DNA from 3 places in the Methylobacterium sp. Gmos1 genome. Region 3 is predicted to be linked to each of the others. Evidence: riboswitches for the same ligand, from Rfam matches in the RefSeq annotation. Region 3 holds a riboswitch; each other region holds the start of a gene.
What was found. Region 3 has a riboswitch for cobalamin ahead of ACS5PV_RS28640 (TonB-dependent receptor). Riboswitches for the same ligand answer to the same signal wherever they lie in the genome.
Positions count from the first base shown of each region.

Region 1 (6,651 bases), on a different contig from region 3:
CTAAAAAAATTGATGGATAAAATTTTTTTACTTTGAGTTGATTGAATTCGGTGAGGCACGGGATCCCCTCTCCCAAACGGGAGAGGGGAGGTGCGCTTCATCTTTACTCGAACAGATCCGTTGAAAACGATATCGTTCCTGTCCGCGATCTCACGGCGAAGCCCGGTTGGGCGCTAGTTCGTCGGCAGGGGCCAAACAGTTCTCAGAACCGCCCCGCCAGCGTCAGCCTGACCGCCGTCGGCTCGACCGGGTGGAAGTGCCGGTCGGCGACGCCTGCCGCCTCTCCGGGCAGGCGCGACTCGTAGTAGTAGGTGATCTGGTCGGCCCGGGCGTTCGTCAGGTTGAGCACGTCGAGGGCGAGGCTCATGCCGTTGTCGAAGGCGTAGCCGATCCGGCCGTTGAGCAGGGCGGTCGGCTTCGAGCGCACCGAGTTGTCCTCGATCAGCGGCCGCGGGCCGAAGTAGCGGAAGCGCAAGGTCCCGAACCAGCCCTGGCCCTCGCCGAAGGTGAAGCCCGCCGAGGCGATGGCGGTCGGGGCCTCGGGCACGCGCTGGCCGATCGGGTCGCGGTCGGCAAAGCGCGCATTGGTGAGCGTCAGGTCGCCCTCCAGCCGCAGCCAGGGGGTGAGCGCGTAGTGGTTGCTCCACTCGATGCCGAAGCGGCGGGTCGGCCGGCTCGGCTCGGTGGTGCCGGTATCGCCCTGGAACAGGTTCTCGGAGGCGAAGTCGAGCCGGAACAGGGCGAGGCTCGTCTCCAGGCCGGCGATCGAGCGGTTGCGGATCCCGACCTCGTAGCCGGTCGAGGGCACCAGGAACGGCGAGCGGGCGATGTTGAACAGCGGGCTCACCGGATCGACCGTCGCGGTGACGCCGCGGGCGTCGTTCGAGTGGAAGCCGCCGCCGTAATTCAGGTAGATCTCGGTATCCGCCCACGGCCCGAACACTGCGCCGAGCTTCGGGTTGACGATGCCGTCGCGGGCGCGGCCCGAATTCGCGGGCGTGTCGGAGCGGACGTCGGCATAGTAGCCGTCGGCCCGGAAGCCGACGCTGGTGCGCAGCCAGTCGGTCCAGCGCACGCGGTTCTCGTAGTAGAAGGCGGCGCTCGCCTCCAGCACCCGGTCGTCGAGGACGGTCGAGCGGTATTGCCGGGCGGTGGTGTTGAACAGGCCGACCCGGATGTCGTCGGTGCGGGTCTGCACGCCGATCTCGTTCTCCATCGGCAACCCGAACAGGTCGCCCTGGAAGACCCTCGAGATCTCGCCGCCGCCGAGCACGCGGGCGTCGCGCTGGCGGAACTGGTCGCCGTTGACGGGATCGTTGAGGAAGTAGGTGAAGTTGTTCCAGAGGTTCATCTGGTAGCGGATCACGTAGGCCGAGGCCCGGGTGATGCCGCCGGCATCCGACTGGCTCCAGCGTCCGGAGAGCGAGAAGCGCCCGGTATCGCCGCCATCGGTCGGATCGAGCGTGCCGTAGCGGCCGATGATGCCCTCCGCCACCGCCCGCTCGGGGATCTGGTTGGTGGCGTTCCATTTCGCCCAGTAGGCCATGCCGGTGACGGAAAAACCGTCCGTGGCGGTGCCCTGGCTGTAGCGGGCGACGCCGTTGAGCTTGCGCAGGGCGTCGGGCACGACCCACGGCCCGTCATAGGCTTGCGCCTCGCCCGCCACCAGGAGGTTGCCGGCGCCGAGCGGCACCGAGGCCGCCGAGAGCCCGCGCCTGAAGCCGAAGCTGCCCAGCGTGGTGAGCGCGATGTTGCGGTCGAGCTTGTCGAGATAGTCGATCCGCACCGAGCCGGCGGAGGCGAAGTCGCCGTCGCGGACGAAGTACGGGCCCTTGTGGAACTCGACCGCGCCGACGAGCTCGGGGATCAGGAAGTTGAGGTCGGCGTAGCCCTGGCCGTGGGCGTGGGTGCGCATGTTCACCGGCATGCCGTCGACGTGGATGGCGATGTCGGTGCCGTGGTCGAGGTTGAAGCCGCGCAGGAAGAACTGGTTGGCTTTACCCTCGCCGGAATGCTGGGTGACGATCAGGCCCGGCACCGATTCGAGCACCTCGCCCGGGCGGGTGACGGGCAGGCTGTTGATCACCGCCCCGCCGATGATCCCGGCGCTCGCCGCCTCGACCGGACGCAAGGCCCCGCCGATGCCGGTGACGCCGCCGGGATAGCCGGCGCTGGCCGCCGTCGGTGCTGCGGGCGCCGGAGCGGTCACGTCGATCGTGTCGAGGGGGATGTCACCCTGCGCCAGGGCGGGGACGGGCAGGCAGGCGGCGAGTGCCGCGAGGAACGGGAGACGGGAGGCGGGCACGGGCGAGCCTTCAGGGGCTGTGGCACGTCACCGTGGAGGCACCGGCACACCCCGGCCGGCGCGGCCCACATGTGACCACGGCTGACGGCAGGTCTCCTGGCTTGCGGGTCTCGGCCCTCCATCGTCTTCCCGGGCTCATCGCACCCAGTGACGTCGGTGATGGAGGACTCGCCGCTCACAGTTGCGGGGGCAGCCGCGGCATCTCGCACCGCGTTCCCTTTTGATCCCCGGGGGGAACCGTCCCGTCGAGGTGTAGGCTCGAAATCGGCGGGCGCCAACGCGGCGCACGCCGATTTGTCGGGCGTGTTGCCGGTTGTCGACGGGAAACCGCGCGGGTCGTGTCCCGCGCGGCGCGCTCAATCCGCCAGCGGCCGCGCCTCTTCCGGCAGCATGATCGGGATGCCGTCGCGGATCGGGTAGGCGAGCTTGGCCGAGCGGCTGATCAGCTCCTGGCGCGCCGAATCGTAGTCGAGCCGCTCCTTGGTCAGGGGGCAGACCAAGAGCTCGAGCAGCTTCGGGTCGATGCGGGTGGCCTCGAAGGAGGTCGGGGATTCGCTCACGGGTGGTCCTTCCGAGTGGTTTCGGCGTTTCTCTAGCCCAAGCCGCCGCCTATTGCAGCGTCGGCTCGGCGCCGGAGGCCCGCACCAGTTCCATCTCGGTCACGGCGATCAGCACCTCGGCCCGGGTCTTGAGGTCGGGCGCCTCCAGCATCGCCTGCTTCTCGCGCGGGCCGAACGGGCTCATCATGCACAGCGCGTTCACCAGGGCCTCGTTCGGCGCCTCCTCGATCCCGGCCCAGTCGACCTTGAGGTCGTTGGCCTCGACGAAATCGCGAAGAGCCTTCAGCACGCCGGCGCGGTCCACCGCCTCCTCGCCGGCGCGGGCGTGGAAGTCGCTCTCGAACGGCGCGAAGGTGACCTTGCAGCGCCGGTAGCCGGTGGTGGTCGACAGCTCCTCCTCGATCCGGAAGCGGGCGATGCCGGTGAGCGAGATCAGGTAGCGGCCGTCGCCGGTCTCGGCGAACTGGGTGACCCGGCCGGCGCAGCCGACCTTGAACAGCTTGGGCGACAGCGGGGTCTCGCCGGAGTCGGAATCCGGCTGGATCATGCCGATCACCCGGTCGGTGCGCAGGGCCTCGTCGATCATCGCGAGGTAGCGCGGCTCGAAGATGTTGAGCGGCATCTGGCCCCGCGGCAGCAGCAACGCGCCGGGAAGCGGAAAGACCGGGATCTCGGCCGGGCAGTCGCCCGGCCCCTTGTAGGCGACGTTCATGCTCATCGGCGTCGCTCCCGCGCGGATCGTAAGGGGGTCCCGGGCTTCCTCGTCTCGGGCCCGGGATCACCAGCAGCGATCTAGGGCGCGGCCGGCCGGCGTGGATACCTGTCCGGCGTAATGCCGCGCCCGGGATGCACTTGTGGATGCACCCCGGCCCTCCTCACGAGAACATCAGGGTCGACAGCTTGCGCCGGCCGCGGATGGTCATCGGGTCCATCGGGCCCCAGGCCTCGAACAGCTGGAGCAGCTGCTTGCGGGCGCCGTCGTCGTTCCAGGTCCGGTCGCGGCGGACGATCTCGATCAGCTGGTCGACCGCCTCCTGCTGTTGGCCCTTGGCGTTGAGGCCGAGCGCGAGGTCGAACCGGGCCTGGTAATCGGCCGGGTCCGCCTCGATCCGGCGCTGGAAGCCGGCGAGGTCGCCGAGCGAGGCCGCCTGCTCGGCGAGATCGATCGCCGCCTTCACGGCGGCGATGGCCGGGTCCTTGGCGGCCTCGGGCGGCGCCGATTCGAGGAAGCGGCGGGCGCCCTCGACGTCGTCGCGGTCGAGGAGCAGGCGGGCGAGCGCCGCGATGGCGCCGGCATGCCCCGGCTCCTGGCCGAGCACCGCGGCATAGATCTCGGCGGCGGCATCCGAATCACCGGCCTCGGCGGCGGCTTGCGCCTCCGCCATCAGGTCCTCGACGGCGGTCGGCCCGAGGGGGCCGACCAGGCGCTCGATGAAGGCCTTCACCTGGCCCTCGGGAAGCGCCCCCATGAAGCCGTCGACCGGCTGGCCGCGCTGGAACGCGATCACCGCCGGGATCGACTGGATGCCGAGCTGGCCGGCGATCTGGGGATGCTCGTCGATGTTCATCTTGACGAGCTTCACCTTGCCGCCGGCGTCCTTGACGGCCTTCTCGATGATCGGCGTGAGCTGCTTGCACGGCCCGCACCACGGCGCCCAGAAATCGACCAGCACCGGCTGCTGCAGGGATTCCTGCATCACGTCCTGGCGGAAGGTCGCGGTGGTGGTGTCCTTGATCAGGGCGCCCGCGGGGGGCTGGCCGGCCGCGGGAGTGTCGGTGAGCATCGATGACCTCGGGAGAACGGCCTTCACGTCGCGGGCCGTGAGCCGGCCCGCCGATCAGATGGGGTAGACCGGCCGCCCCGGCCAGGGCAAGGCGCGGGAAAGCCTGAAACCGCACGGGAAACCAGGAGCCGGACGCGGCCATCGTGCGGCCGCGCTCGGCGAGTGGGTCACGCTGCGGCCGGCGCCGGGTCGTCACGCTGCGGCTGGCGCCGCTTGCCGCATCCGGCCGATCATCAGCGACATCAGTGCGGCCATGACGGCGGTGAGACCGGCGGCCAGGAACGCCTCGAGGTAGCGGCCCTCGGAGGCCCGCACCAGGCCGGCGCCGAACGCGGCGGTGGCAGCGCCAAGCTGGTGGCCGGCGGCGATCCAGCCGAAGACGATCGGGGCGTCGCGCTCGCCGAAGGCTTCGTTGGCGAGCCGCACCGTCGGCGGCACCGTGGCGATCCAGTCGAGGCCGTAGAACACCGCGAAGATCGACAGGCTGTAGAACGAGAAGTCGGTGAAGGGCAGCGCCATCAGCGACAGGCCGCGCAGGCCGTAATAGACGAAGAGCAGCTTGCGCGGGTCGTAGCGGTCGGTGAGCCAGCCCGAGCCGGTGGTGCCGATGAGGTCGAACACGCCCATCAGCGCCAACAGCCCCGCGGCCCGCACCTCCGGGATGCCCTGGTCGGCGCAGAACGAGATCAGGTGGGTGCCGACCAGCCCGTTGGTGGTGAGCCCGCAGATGAAGAAGGTGCCGAACAGGAGCCAGAAATCGCCCTTGCGGCTCGCCCGCACCAGCCCGTCGATCGCGGCGCGAAAGGGATTGGCGCGCCGGGGCGGCTCGGAGACGGTGCCGGGTGCGGCGCCGTAGGGGGTGAGGCCGATGTCGGAGGGGCGCTCCGGCAGTAGCCAGGCGACGAGGGGGATCAGCGCCGCGGTGGCGCACGCCACGGTGAGCACCACCGGCTGCCAGCCGCCGGCTTGCGCGATGGCCGCGAGGCCCGGCAGGAAGATCAGCGTGCCGGTGGCGGTGCTGGCGGTGAGGAGCCCCATGAACAGGCCGCGGCGCACGGCAAACCAGCGGTTCACCACCGTGGCGCCGAGCACGATGGCGACGCAGCCGCTGCCGAGGCCCGACAGCACGCCCCAGGTGGCGATGAGGTGCCAGGGCTCGCTCATCAGCGCGCTCAAGGCCGTCGAGGCCGACATCAGGGCGAGCGCGCAGAGCAGCGTGCGGCGGATGCCGAAGCTCTGCATCAGGGCCGCGGCGAACGGCCCGACGAGCCCGTAGAGGAAGATGCCGAGCCCGGCGGCGAAGGAGGTGGTGCCCCGGCTCCAGCCGAAGGCCTGCTCCAGCGGCAGGATCAGCACGCCGGGCGAGGCCCGCAGGCCGGCCGCCGCGAGCAGGCACAGGAAGATCACCCCCACCACCACGAAGGCGTAGTTCTGGCCGAAGGGCCTGGGCCTGGGCGGGGCGGGGGAGGCGAGGCCCCGCGGCGACACGGTCGAACTCATGCTGGGACATCCTCCCCGAATCGTGCTAGGACGTTACGTACCGGTCAGTAACATCGTCAAGGGTGAAACATGGCGGAGGGGCATGACGGGAGCGCACCCGTCCGGGCCGGCGACCGGATCCGGGCGGCGGCCCGCGAGCTGTTCTACAGCCGCGGCTTCCGGGGCGTCGGGGTCGACGAGATCGTGGCCCGGGCCGGGGTGACGAAGCCGAGCCTGTATCGCGGCTTCGCCTCGAAGGACGCCCTCGTGGTCGCCTGCCTGAAGGATTACGATGCCGGCCTGCGCGCCCGCCTCGACGAGGCGCTGGCCGCCCATCCGGACGACCCGCAGGCGGGCCTTCTCTCCTTCCTCGACGGCATCGCCGGGCGCAGCGCCCGGCCGGGCTTTCGCGGCTGCGGCCTCACCAACGCCGTGGTCGAGTATCCGGAGGAGGACCATCCGGTGCACGCGGCGGCCTGCGACGGCAAGCGCGCGCTCCACGCCCGCCTCGCCGAGGTCGCCG
Region 1 is NZ_JBSNCC010000005.1:281,643-288,293, reverse strand. Features, by position in the region: gene ACS5PV_RS13255 (TonB-dependent receptor) at 203-2,260, opposite strand; cobalamin riboswitch at 2,375-2,560, opposite strand; gene ACS5PV_RS13250 (Trm112 family protein) at 2,662-2,865, opposite strand; gene ACS5PV_RS13245 (LON peptidase substrate-binding domain-containing protein) at 2,915-3,583, opposite strand; gene trxA (thioredoxin) at 3,741-4,649, opposite strand; gene ACS5PV_RS13235 (MFS transporter) at 4,842-6,149, opposite strand; gene ACS5PV_RS13230 (TetR/AcrR family transcriptional regulator) at 6,219-6,651, shown strand, end outside.
Region 1: linked by a shared signal. The riboswitch ahead of ACS5PV_RS13255 (TonB-dependent receptor) and the one ahead of ACS5PV_RS28640 (TonB-dependent receptor) in region 3 are both predicted to bind cobalamin.

Region 2 (6,651 bases), on a different contig from region 3:
CGACGCCCTTGCGGAATTCCTGCGGACGCTCGCGCCAGGGCACGATACCGTCCGGGGTCCCGGCATAGAGGCCGACGCCGTCGAGGATGACCTCGGGGGAAATCGTGGGGTCGAGGTCGCCGTAGACGTAGGTCCAGCGGCCGGGGCTCGCGACAGCGACCGTGCAGGGCCGCTTGCAGACCGACAGGCATTCGACCGGCTCGATCCGCACGGCCGCGCCGGGCCGGGCCGCGAGCGCCCGCGTCAGCGCCTCGTGCAGGCGGGCGCCGGCGCGCGGACCGTCCGCCGGGTCGGCGGCGTCGCGGCAGGTGGTGCAGACGTAGAGGGTGCAGATGTCGGAGGGGATCGGCTCGTTCACGCGGCGACCTCGCTGCGGCGCGCGGCGCCCCTCGTCCCGGCGACGGCACCCCAGGCCCAGCCGAAGGCGAGGCCGAGCACCGCCCAGAACGCGAAGGCGACCGCCAGCGACCGGGCGGCGAACTGCGCCGCGTAGACCGGAGGCATCGCCGAGATCTCCTCGGGCCCGTGCGGAGCGCCCCAGGCGTGCGGCGTGACGATGAGCGCGAGGCCGACAGCGATCGCGGCCGGCCCGCGGCGGATCGCCACCAGGTAGAGGCCGAGGGCCGTGGCGAGCGCGGTCGCCACCCACCAGAGCTGGCGCGACTCGAGGGCGGCGGCCGCGGTGCCGGGCAGTTCCGGCGGCAGCCCCACCGCCGGCGCGAGGCTGGCGGCGAGGAAGCCGCCGATGGCGAAGCGCAGCGCCTCGGCGGGCGTGACCTCGCGGCCGGCCGCGACCAGCACGGCACCGAGCAGCAGCGCGTAGCCGACGCCGCTCACCAGGGTGGCGAGCGCCGTGAAGGCGAGGCGCGGCAGGCCGGGGGCCGGCTGCCATTGCGGCTCGCCGCCGTGGTCGTGCCCGGCAGAGCCGTGGCCGGCATGGGCCAGCACGATCAGCGGGTTGGCGGAGACGCGGGTGGGGGCGGGGCTCTCCGCCGTCTCGTACTTCTCCGCCGCGAGGATCAGCGGCGAGGTGAGGGCGAATTGCAGCAGCGAAGTCACGCACGCGGCGAGAAAGCCGGCGACCAGGGCCGCGGCGAGCAGACGTTTCGTCATGGGAGCGTTTCCTGCACGACCAAAGCGCCGCGGGCCCGCGGCCCCTCGGGGCGCAGGCCGCGCGGCTCGACGAGGGTCAGGCCCCGGTCAGTGGCAGGGGAAGTTGTGGGCGTGGCGCCAGTCGTGCGCGGCGTTGTGCAGGGCGACCACGGGTGCGAAGCCGGAGACGAACAGGAGCCCGATGCCGAGCGTGGCGGCCAGGAGGACGGCGCTCAGGCGCTCGCCGACGAGCGCGGGGGAGAGGGACCGGGTGATCGCGACCATGACGAACTCCTGCCGCCCCACCGGCGGCGTCGAGAGAAAGGGGTGACGGCAGGTCTCCTGGCTCGCGGCTTCCTGCCGGCCCACCGCCTTCCCGGATCGCTCCAGTGGCCGATGGCGGACCGTGTGCGACCGCTCACAGTTGCGGGGGCAGCCGCGGCGTACCGGACGAAACCCGGCTCCCGCGTTCCCTTTTCACCTCGTCGCCGAGGCACCGTCGTGCGCGACCCTAGCCGGTCGCCTGCGCGCTTGCAATCGGTGCCGCCTGCCGCGACACCTCCGGCGCCGAGATTTCCGCACAGGAGGGCCGAGTGCCGGATCCGATTCGCGCCGCCCCGCGCCTGACCCTGGTGCTGGGCGGCGCCCGCTCGGGCAAGAGCCGCTACGCCGAAGCGCTGATCGAGGCCCTGCCGGGGCCCTGGCGCTACGTCGCGACCGCGCAAGCCTTCGACGGCGAGATGCGCGCGCGCATCGCCGAGCACCGCGCCCGCCGGCCTTTGCCGTGGGAGACGGTCGACGCGCCGCGCGATCTGCCGGCGGCGATCGGCCGGGCGCCGACGGGCCGGCCGGTGCTGGTCGATTGCCTGACCCTGTGGCTGACGAACGCGATGCTGGATGACGAGGCCGACCTCGAGGCCGAGATCGACGCACTGGTGGAGGCCTGCCGGTTGGCGGCCGGGCCGCTCGTACTGGTCTCGAACGAGGTGGGATTCGGCATCGTGCCGGAGAACGCGCTCGCCCGCCGGTTCCGCGACGAGGCCGGGCGGCTGCACCAGCGGCTCGCGGCCATCGCCGACCGGGTGGTGCTGGTGGTGGCCGGCCTGCCGATGATCCTCAAGGGAGACACGCCATGAGCGACGACGAGGCGGCGCGCCACCGCGCCAAGATGGAGAAGCGCAAGGCGGTGCAGGACGCCGAGGTCGCGGGCAAGACGATCGAGAAGGGCCTGCTCATCGTCCATACCGGCCCCGGCAAGGGCAAGTCGACCGCCGCCTTCGGGCTGATGCTGCGGGCCTTGGGCCGCGGCTGGCGGGTCGGGGTCGTGCAGTACATCAAGGGCGCCTGGGAGACCGGCGAGCGCTTCGCGCTGGAGCGGTTCGGCGACCAGGTCGCGTGGCACACGATGGGGGAGGGCTTCACCTGGGAGACCCAGGACCGCGACCGCGACGTGGCGGCGGCCCGCGCCGCCTGGGCGAGGACCGAGGCGCTGATGGCCGATCCGGCGATCCGGCTCCTGATCCTCGACGAGCTCAACATCGCGCTGCGCTACGACTACCTGCCGCTCCACGAGGTGGTGGCGGCGTTGAGCCGGCGCCGACCGGACCTGCACGTCGTGGTGACGGGCCGCAACGCCAAGCCGGAGCTGGTCGCGGCAGCCGACCTCGTCACCGAGATGGGGCAGGTGAAGCACCACTTCGCCGCCGGGGTGAAGGCGCAGGAGGGCATCGAGTTCTGATTGACCGCCCGGGTAGGACAGCGCTACAGGCTCGGCCATGACCAGCGCCCTCCCGACCGGACTGTATTATTCGCCGCGCACCTAGCGGCGGAGTGCTCGTCATCTCTCTCAACCGCTGCGACGTGTCGGCGGTTGGGGCTTTCCGAGGAAATCCAGGCCCGCCGACCTCGCCCCCGCTCCGAGGTCTCCCGTGCCGTCCTCTCCCATCCCGCTCCCCGCCCTCGGCCTGATCGGTTTTGGCGCCTTCGGGCGCCTCGTCGCCGCGCATCTGGCCCCGTTCTTCACGCTTTGCGTCCACGACCCCTTCGCGCCCGCTGCCGCCTTCGCGGCGGCAGGGGTCGACGCGTGCGGCCTGGACGAGGCCGCCGGCTGCCCGGTGGTGATCCTGGCGACGCCCGTCCCGACCCTCGCCGAGGTGGTGCGAAAGGTTGCCCCGCACCTGCGGCCGGGCGCCCTCGTCCTCGATGTCGGCTCGGTGAAGGTGCGGCCGGCCGAGATCATGCGCGCCGGCCTGCCGCCTTGCGTCGACATCGTCGCGACCCACCCGCTGTTCGGGCCGCAGAGCGCGCGGGACGGCCTGCGCGGGCTCAAGATCGCGGTCTGCCCGGTGCGCGGCGACCGGGGCGTGGAAGTCGGCGTCTTCCTGCGCCGGGCCCTCGGGCTCACGGTGATCCTGACCACGCCGGAGGCGCATGACCGCGAGGCGGCGGCGGTGCAGGGCCTGACCCACCTGATCGCCAAGGTGCTGGTGGCGATGGAGCCGCTGCCGACCCGGATGACCACCCGCAGCTTCGACCTGGTGATGCAGGCCGTCGGCATGGTCCGGCACGACGCGCCGGAGGTCTACCACGCGATCGAGCGCGAGAACCCCTACGCCGGCGAGGTGCGGCGGCGGTTCTTCGAGCTGGCGGCGCGGATGGAGGGGGAACTGGAGGAGGTCGAGCCGGCCGGCGCCGGGGGCTGAGACTGGCCGCGGGGTTTTACGAAACCCTCCGCGTCATCCCGGATCCCGCTTCGCGGTCCCGGGATGACCGGGTGGTGGCACGATATCCTCGGGGGAAAGGAGAGGGCAGAGCCCTACTCCCCCGCCGCGTCCTCCGCCGCCCGGTCCCGCTCGCGGCGCTTCTCCATCGCCCGGACCGAGACGATCGACGCCTCGTAGAGGAGCAGCATCGGGATCGCGAGCGAGAGCTGGCTGATCACGTCCGGCGGGGTCAGCACCGCGGCGGCGACGAAGACCAGCACGATCGCGTAGCGGCGGCGCTCCTTCAGGAACTTCGAGTCGATCAGCCCGATCTGGCCCAGCAGGGTCAGGATCACCGGCAGCTGGAACGCGATCCCGAAGGCGAAGATCAGCGTCATGATGAGCGAGAGGTACTCGTCCACCTTCGGCAGGAGCTCGATCGTGGCCTCGCCGGGCTGGCCGATCTGCTGCAGGCTGACCGAGAACCGGATCAGCAGCGGCATCGCCAGGAAGTAGACGACGAGGGCGCCGAGCAGGAAGAAGATCGGCGTGGCGACGAGGTAGGGCAGGAAGGCCCGGCGCTCGTTGCGGTACAGGCCCGGCGCCACGAAGGCGTAGAGCTGGGTGGCGACGACCGGGAAGGACAGGAAGCCGGCGCCGAACACGCTGAGCTTGATGTTAGTGAACACCTGCTCGAGGAAATGGGTCGCGATCAGCCGCGCCTTCTCGGCCCCCACCACGCTGACATAGGGGTGGACGAGGATGTTGTAGATGTGCTGCGCGAAGAAGAAGCAGACGAAAAACATCACCCCGAAGGCGAGCAGCGACTTGATCAGCCGCGAGCGCAGCTCGATCAGGTGCTCGATCAGGGGTGCGCGCGAGGCCTCGATCTCGGCTTCATCGGCCTCGGTGATCATGCGGTCGGGCCCGTGCTGGCGGTGTCGTGGGGGGTGGAGGAGGCGGGCGCGGCGCGGGCCGCGTCGGCCTTGAGCTGCGCGGTCGCGGCGGCGAGCGCCGAGACCGACGGCTTCTCGGCCGCGGGCTCGGGCTGCGGGTAGGCCGGCGGTGCAGCGGGATCGACCGGGTGAGCGGGCTCCGGCAGTGCCGCAAAGGATTCCGACGGGAGAGGGTCGGTGCCCGGCAGTGCCGTCGTCGCGGGCTTGGGCACGCCGTCGACGGCGCCCTTGATCTCGTTGCGGATGGTCTGGACCGGGTTGAAGCCGGTCGCGGTCGCCGACGAGACGCTGCGGTTGATGCCCTCGACCTCGCGGCGGACCTCGTCGAGCTCCGCCTCGCGCATCGCCTCGCTGAACTGGCTCTGGAACTCGCCGGCCATGCGCTTGAGCCGGGCGGTGACCTGGCCGACGGTGCGCAGGGCCTTGGGCAGGTCCTTGGGGCCGATGACGACGAGCGCGACGCCGCCGATCAGCATCACCTCGCCCCAACTCATATCGAACATGGCGAAACGGCCCTGCTACTCGCGCGGCGCGACTGTTGTGCGGGCGCCTCGCGCGGGCTGTCTAGCACGCCGGTGCGCCGGCGCCAGTCACCGTCAGCAGGTTCCCGCAGCAGGTTCCCGCACGGTTGCCGGCGGCCGGCGACGAGGGGCGGGATGGCCTGCCGGGATGCCCTGCAAGGAGCGCGGAGGCGCGGAGCCGGGCCGGATGCCACGCGCTCCTCGCGGGGATGATCTTCGAGGGACCGCTCAGCCGACCTTGCGGTCGACGTTCGGCTCGGTGGTTCCGACCGGCGGCATCTGCGCGGTCGGCACATGCGTCGGCGCGACGGGAGCCGGCGGCACGTGAACCGGCTGGACCGGGGTCGGGTGCACCACCGGCGGGGCCACCTGCACCGGCGGGACCTGCGCGTGGGGCACCTGCGCCGTCGTGGTCGGGGCCTGATCCTCGTCGGCCATGCCCTTCTTGAAGGCCTTGATGCCCTTGGCGACATCGCCCATCAGGTCGGACACCTTGCCGCGCCCGAACAGCAGCATGATGATCACGCCGACGACGATCCAGTGCCAGATACTCGCGCCGCCCATGGTTCTCTCCTGCGCAGCGTCTCACGCCGCTGCGGCACTCTCGCGGGGCGCCGTGGACGCCCCAAACCTCTGATCCCGCAGGCCCAACGGCGACCCGAGCGCCTGCGGTGCGGCCGGAACGTAAGGACGGCGGGAGGCGAAAACAAGCGTTTCCTCGGGGGCCGGCGGAATGCCCCACCCGGGATTTCAGCCCGCCGCGGCGTCGCCGGGCGCCGGCGGATCCTGTTTTGGATCCTCCAGGGGATCCTCGTCCGGCCCGCCCGCGCCGCCCGGCTGGGGCACCCGGAAGCCGGCGGGCAGCCGTCCCTCGATCAGCCCGAGGCCCTTCAGTTCCTCCAGGCCGGGCAGGTCCGAGACGGCGTCGAGGCCGAAATGATCGAGGAAGGCCGGGGTGGTGCCGTAGGTCACCGGCCGCCCCGGGCTGCGGCGCCGGCCGCGCAGGCGCACCCAGCCGGTCTCGAGCAGCAGATCGAGCGAGCCCTTCGAGGTGGTGACGCCGCGGATCTCCTCGATCTCGGCCCGGGTCACCGGCTGGTGGTAGGCGACGATGGCGAGCGTCTCGAGGGCGGCCCGCGACAGTTTTCGCGGCTCCGGCACGCCGCCGCGCAGGGCGGGGGCGAGGTCGGGCGCGGTGCGGAAGGCGTAGCCGCCGGCCACCCGCGCGAGCGTGATCCCCCGGGGCGCGTAAGTACGCGCGATCTCGGCGAGCACCGACGACACGTCGGTCCCGGTCGGCAGCCGGGCGGCGAGGTCGGCCTCGGAGAGGGGCGCGGGCGCGCTGAAGATCAGCGCCTCGGCGAGGCGGGCGGCCTCGGA
Region 2 is NZ_JBSNCC010000004.1:61,781-68,431, reverse strand. Features, by position in the region: gene ACS5PV_RS09425 (DUF1636 family protein) at 1-358, opposite strand, end outside; gene ACS5PV_RS09420 (CbtA family protein) at 355-1,113, opposite strand; gene ACS5PV_RS09415 (CbtB domain-containing protein) at 1,201-1,377, opposite strand; cobalamin riboswitch at 1,408-1,608, opposite strand; gene cobU (bifunctional adenosylcobinamide kinase/adenosylcobinamide-phosphate guanylyltransferase) at 1,716-2,228, shown strand; gene cobO (cob(I)yrinic acid a,c-diamide adenosyltransferase) at 2,225-2,830, shown strand; gene ACS5PV_RS09400 (prephenate dehydrogenase/arogenate dehydrogenase family protein) at 3,021-3,794, shown strand; gene tatC (twin-arginine translocase subunit TatC) at 3,908-4,711, opposite strand; gene tatB (Sec-independent protein translocase protein TatB) at 4,708-5,253, opposite strand; gene ACS5PV_RS09385 (twin-arginine translocase TatA/TatE family subunit) at 5,500-5,835, opposite strand; gene scpB (SMC-Scp complex subunit ScpB) at 6,022-6,651, opposite strand, start outside.
Region 2: linked by a shared signal. The riboswitch ahead of ACS5PV_RS09415 (CbtB domain-containing protein) and the one ahead of ACS5PV_RS28640 (TonB-dependent receptor) in region 3 are both predicted to bind cobalamin.

Region 3 (6,651 bases):
GTAGGCGAACGCGACCTCGATCCCGCGGGAGGACTGGCTGCCGACCGCCGCGACCTCGGTCGGCCGGTCGGGGATCGGGGTCAGCAGGTCGTCCTTGCGGATGTGGTAGGCCGCGAAGGTCCACTCGCCGCGTCCCCCGTCGAACAGGCCCTTGGCGCCGGCCTCGATTTGTTCGCCGGTGGCGAGCTGGAACTGCGCCTGCGCCACGCTGGTGGTGATCAGGCTGCCCAGCGGATCGGCGGCGGTGGCGTATTGCGTGTAGAGGGCGAGGTCGGGCGTCGGGGTGTAGACCGCGGCGACGCGGTAGCTGACGGAATCGAAGGTCTTCTCGAAGCCGGTTGCCGCGAGCGGCCGGTTCACCGCGACCCGGGGCACGTCGTAGCGCACCCCCGTCACCAGGGCGAGTTGCGGCGTCAGCTCCAGCCGGTTCTCGGCGAAGACCGAGGCCTGGCGAGTGCGCGAGACGATGTCGGTGCGGGTGCCCGCGAGGTTGATGAAGCGTCCTTGCTCGAAGTCGAACGGATCGACGAACGTTTCGCCCCCGAACGGCGCGTTGCTGTCGCGCCGGAAGCCGATATGGTTGACGTCGAAGCCGATCACCGTCGAACTCTTGAAGCCGAGGAGGCCGCCGCGGAACGTGGCGTCGAGGCGGTTGCCGATCTGCTCCTCGTGGTGGCGGATCTCGATGTAGTCGCTGCGCGCGATCAGGCCGGTCGCCGGCTGGTAGGTGTATTGCTCGACGTCGCGCCAGTGCCGCTCGGTCGAGAGGCGGTAGGCGGTGTTGCGCACAGTGATGTCGGGGCTCGGATTCCACTCGGTGCGCAGCTGCGTCCAGTTGTCGAACCAGGCGATCTGCGCATCCCGGACATTGTAGTTGGTGAAGCGCAAGCGTTCGGGCACCCGCGTGCCGACGAGCGGCGAGCCCCAGTAGCGGGTGGGCTCGTTGTATCCGAGGTCGTGCGAGAGGGTGACGCTCAGATCAGGCGTCGCCCGCCAGGTCACCGCCGCCGAGAGGGCGAGATTGCGAAAATCGCCGTCGGGCCTGACCCAGCCGTCGGCCCGGTTGCCGCTGAGGTTGAGCCGGTAGGCCAGGTCCTCGCCGACCGGCCCGCCGGTGTCGAGGGCGAGGCGCGCGACGCCGTCGGACCCGACGACCGCTCGCGCCTCGCCGACGGGGACGAAGGTCGGCTTCTTCGGCACCACGTTGATGATGCCGCCGATTGCGCCCTCGCCGTAGAGCACCGAGGCCGGGCCGCGCAGAACCTCGATCCGCTCCGCCGACCAGGTGTCGAACGGGAAGGTCACGGTGCCGACCCCGACATAGAGCCGGGTGCCGTCGTAGAGCTGCTGCACCGAGCTCGGCCCGACGAAGCCCCGGCTGGCGAAGGAATGGTTGCCGTTGCCGGGCTGCGCGACGCTGGTGATGCCGACGGCGTTCTGGGTCACCGCCTCCTCGAGCGTGTTCTGGCCCCGGGCCCGGATGGTCTCGCCGGCGATGATGTCGAGGCTCGCCGGGGTCTCGAGGGGTGTAAGGCCAAGGCGGCTGCCCGAGCGCGACGGCGTCGCGAGGTTGAGGCCCGGGGCGGCCTCCTCCCGGGAGCGGCCGCCCGCGACCTCGATGCGGTCGAGGGCGATCTCCTCGGCGGCCCCGGGGGCGGCGGTGAGGAGCGGAGCGGCCAGGAGCGAGGTCAAGGCGGCGGCGTAGGTCGTCGAGCGTCGGGCGCGGTGCGCGGGCATGGCGGTGTCCAGGGCGGGCTCCCGCGCCGTTCGTAGCCGGTCCCGTAAAACATGTAACGTTATAAAGTTACATATCGGCCATCCGGGACGACTCGCAGGCTGCGTCGTGCGCGGCCTGTCGGCGGATCGGGGGAGGGCGGGACCGGGCATGGCGGGACGGCGCGGGGCTGTGGCACGTCACCGCGAACGACAGCGGGACGGGGGCTTCTCGCCCTCGCCTCGACACCCATCAGGACACCCCGCCCGACGTGCTCGCGTGTGACCACGGCTGACGGCAGGTCTCCTGGCTCACGGGTCGTCGCCTGCCATCGTCTTCCCAGGGACCTTTGGGGGTCCCCAGTGACATGAATGATGGAAGGCTCGCCGCTTACAGTTGCGGGGGCAGCCGCGGCTTCGGGCAAGCCCTCACCGCGTTCCCTTTTGATCCCCGAGGGGAACCGTCAGGTGCAAGCTTAGCCGTTCGGATACGAAGGAGCAATGGTCGGACGCCGATGACGTCGCCATGATCGAAGGTTTGCACCTGATGAACCCTCCCCCCTCCCCGGGGGAGGGGTTCGTGCGCCTGGATCGACGGCGGGCGACGATCCCCCCGCCGCCAGACACCAGCTTTCTCAACCACGCCGCGCGATCCCGCATCGACGCCGCCCCGCGCCCCTGACATACAGGACCCCGAACCGGCCCGCCCGGGCCGCGAATAAGCTCTGACAAGAAGCTCCCTGGGAGGTCCCCCCGATGTCGTTCCGCTCAACGGCCGCCGGCGCCGCCGGCCTCGCCCTGTCGCTGGCCTTGAGTGCCCCCGCCCTCGCACAGGATACCAAGGCGCCGATCAAGATCGGCGTGCTCAGCGACATGAGCGGGCCCTTCGCCGACCAGGCCGGCACCGGCTCGGTCACCGCCGCGCAGCTCGCCGTCGAGGATTTCGCCAAGGAGGCCGGCGAGCTGAAGGTCGAGGTCGTCTCGGCCGATCACCAGAACAAGCCCGATATCGGGCTCGCCACCGCCCGGCGCTGGCTCGACCAGGAGGGCGTCTCGACCATCGTCGACCTGCCGAACTCGGCCGTCGCGCTCGCGGTCTCGAACCTGATGCGCGAGCGCCACCGGGTCGCGCTGGCGTCGAGCGCGCTCACCTCCGACCTCACCGGCAAGGCCTGCGCGCCGACGACCGTGCAGTGGGTCTCGGATACCTGGGCGCAAGGCTCGGCCACGGCGCGGGCCATCGCGGGACGGGGCCTCAAGTCCTGGTACTTCGTCACCGTCGACTACGCGCTCGGCCACGCGCTCGAGCGCGACGCCACCGTGGCGCTGAAGGCCGCCGGCGGCAGCGTGAAGGGATCGAGCAAGCACCCGCTCAATGCCGGCGACTTCGCCTCGCCGCTGCTCTCGGCGCAGGGCTCGGGCGCGCAGGTCCTGGCGCTCGCCGATACCGGCGCCGACATGATCAACGCCGTCAAGCAGGCGGCGGAGTTCGGGGTGATGCCCGAGATGCGGCTCGCCGCCCTGTTCGTGCAGCTCTCCGACACCCACGCGCTCGGCCTCAAGGCGGCGCAGGGGCTCCAGCTCGCCAGCGCCTTCTACTGGGACCGCACCGACGGCACCCGCGCCTTCGCCAAGCGCTTCGGCGAGCGCATGAACGGCCGGATGCCGACCGAGAACCACGCCGGCGTCTACTCCTCGACCCTCGCCTACCTGCGGGCGGTGCGCGACACCGGCACCATCGAGGGCGAGAAGGTGGTTGCGGCGATGCGCGAGAAGCCGATCAACGATCCGCTCTTCGGCACCGTCACGGTGCGCCAGGACGGGCGCGCGGTGCACGACCTGTTCCTCTACGAGGTCAAGGCGCCGGCCGACAGCAAGGGCCCGTACGACTACTACAAGCTCCTCGACACCGTGCCGGGCGACCAGGCGTTCCGGCCGATGGCCGACGGCGGCTGCCCGCTGGTGAAGTAATACCAACGGTCGTTGCAAACGACCTTTGGTTCCGTTCTCGAATTTTCGCTAAGCCTTTGGGTTAGTGTCGCAAATTTGAGATGGATCGATGGCCCGATGCGTCAGCATCTTGGGCCATTGGTATAAGTGCACCTCACGAAACTCCCGCTGCGCTGACGTCGGCGGAGCGAGCGGTCGGAGCGACCGGGAGTTTCGTGCGAGACACACGCCCGCCCTCGACATCGGCGGAGTCCGACCCAGTTCACGGATCTCCTGTCAGACCCCGCCGAGAGTGCCCCCGATGTCCGACGCCGTCCTGACCCTCAACGACGGGAAGCGCATCCCCCAGCTCGGCTTCGGGGTGTGGCGGCTCTCCGACGAGGAGGCCCCGGCGGTCGTCGGGACGGCGCTCGAGGCCGGCTACCGCCTGATCGACACCGCGGCGATGTACGGCAACGAGGCCGGGATCGGCCGCGCCGTCGCCGCCTCGGATCTCGCGCGCGAGGAGGTCTTCGTCGCCACCAAGGTCTGGAACGACCGCCACGGCTACGACGAGACCCTGCGGGCCTGCGAGGAATCCTTGAGCCGCCTCGCCCTCGATTACGTCGACCTCTACCTCGTCCACTGGCCGGTGCCGCAGCGCGGAGCCACCGTCGACACCTGGCGCGCCCTGATGCGCCTGCGCGAGGACGGCCGCGCCCGCTCCATCGGCGTCTGCAACTTCACGGTCGAGCACCTCAAGCGCGTGATCGACGCCACCGGCTCGACGCCTTCCGTCAACCAGATCGAGCTGCATCCGCGCTTCCAGCAGCGCTCCTTGCGCGCCTTCCATGAAGAGGCCGGCATCGTCACCGAGGCCTGGGCACCGCTCGGCCGCGGCGGCCTCCTGGAGGATCCGGTGATCCGCACGATCGCCGGGAAGCACGGCCGCACACCGGCCCAGGTCATCCTGCGCTGGCACCTCGACGCCGGAACCGTCGCGATCCCGAAATCCGCGACGCCGTCCCGCATCCGCGAGAACCGCGAGGTCGACGGATTCACCCTCGACGCCGAGGACCAGGCGTGCATCGCCGCCCTCGACGACCCGGCCGGGCGGATGGGGCCGGATCCGGAGACCTTCGGGTCGTGAGCGCGGCGTGATCGCCGGAGCCGGACCGGCCCACGGTCCGGCACTTCCTCTTGTCGCGAGGCTTGTCCGTTGAGCGGCCGCACGCCCCCCGAGACCCGCGCCGCCTACCGGCGCTTCGTCCCGATCACCACCCGATGGGCCGACAACGACGTCTACGGCCACGTCAACAACGTGGTCTACTACGCCTTCTTCGACACGGCGGTGAACAGCGTGCTGATCGCCGACGGCGCCCTCGACATCGCGAACAGCCCGGTGATCGGCCTCGTGGTCGAGACCGGGTGCCGCTACTTCCGCTCGATGGCGTTTCCCGACCGGGTCACCGCCGGGATCCGGGTCGCGCATCGCGGCACGTCGAGCGTCCGCTACGAGGTCGGGCTGTTCCGCAACGACGACGAGGACGCCGCGGCGCAGGGCCACTTCGTCCACGTCTACGTCGACCGGGCGACGCAGCGTCCGGTGCCGCTGCCCGACGCGCTGCGGCGGGTGCTGGAACCGCTCGCCCTATGAGCGGCGAGGCGGATCTCGGCCGGCTGCTTGCCGGGATGCGCCCGGAGCTGCGGCCCGGCACCTACGTCTTCGCCACGGTGGACGATGCTGCGGTGCCGGCGGATCCCGTGCCCCTGATGCGCTTTCGCGAGGCGGAGGGCACGACCCTGATCCTCCCCGAGGGGGAGGCCGCGCGGGCCGGCCTCGACGGCGCCTTCCCGTGCCGCTGGATCACCCTGACGGTGCATTCCTCGCTCGCGGCGATCGGCTTCCTCGCCGCCGTGACGGCGCGCCTCGCGGAACGGGGGATCGCCGTCAACGCCGTCTCGGCCTTCCACCACGACCACCTGTTCGTGCCGGCGGCGCGGGCGGAGGAGGCGATGGCGGTGTCCGGGGGCTCGCCGACCCTGCTGCCTCCGGATCCCCGGTCGTGGAGCGCCCGTAAGCAGATTTCGCCGAAGTGGTTGCCGGTGCGGCGCCAAAAATCTGCGGCAAAGGAAGAACCTGAGCGGACGAGGCGTTGGCCGCCAACGCAAGTCTGCCGAGGCCGGCCTCCAACTCCAACGAAGGGACCTTTCGCCCCTTACGGCTTGTTGCACCCTCCTCCGCCGCTCAAGCTACCGGCACATCACACACGGAGGACCTGCACCATGCCGCCGCGCATCCCCCTCAGTCCCGGGGGGCCGGGCCCGCTCGGGCTTGCCGCCCTCGCCCTCGCGATCCTGGCCGCCGGCCTCCTCCTCGAAGGCCACCCGGTCGACGCCTCGGTCTCGCCGCGCATGGCGCCGGCCGAGGCGCCGGCCCAGCCGCTGCCGAGCCCGGAGGCGATGCTCCAGGACATGATCGGCCGCGACTGATGCGATTTCCGGAAGATTCGTTCCGAAAATCGCATCACCAGCCCGCGCGGCGTCTGAGCGAGGCCGATTTTCGCATCGCGAAGCGATCAATCGGAAATCGTATGACGACGAGAAGACCGATCCCGTGACCGACCTCCTCGCCGGCTCCGCCGGCCCGCTCGGCTGGGCGGTGATCCTCGCCACCTTCCTGCTCGCCGGCTTCGTCAAGGGCGTGATCGGGCTCGGCCTGCCGACGGTGGCGGTCGGCCTGCTCGCCACGGTGATGAGCCCGGCGCAGGCCGCGGCGCTCCTGATCGTGCCCTCCTTCGTCACCAACGTCTGGCAGCTGCTGGCCGGGCCGCGCTTCGGCGGCCTGCTGCGGCGGCTGTGGCCGATGATGGCGGCGGTCGCCGTCGGCACCGTGGCGAGCGCCGGGCTGATCGCCGGCGCGCAGGGGCCGGGCCCCGCAAGCGCGCTCGGCGTCGCTCTCGTGGCCTACGCGGCGACCGGGCTCGCCGGCCTCTCGTTCCGGGTGCC
Region 3 is NZ_JBSNCC010000024.1:24,229-30,879, reverse strand. Features, by position in the region: gene ACS5PV_RS28640 (TonB-dependent receptor) at 1-1,737, opposite strand, end outside; cobalamin riboswitch at 1,994-2,194, opposite strand; gene ACS5PV_RS28635 (ABC transporter substrate-binding protein) at 2,470-3,684, shown strand; gene ACS5PV_RS28630 (aldo/keto reductase) at 3,965-4,792, shown strand; gene ACS5PV_RS28625 (acyl-CoA thioesterase) at 4,862-5,299, shown strand; gene ACS5PV_RS28620 (ACT domain-containing protein) at 5,296-6,135, shown strand; gene ACS5PV_RS28615 (sulfite exporter TauE/SafE family protein) at 6,260-6,651, shown strand, end outside.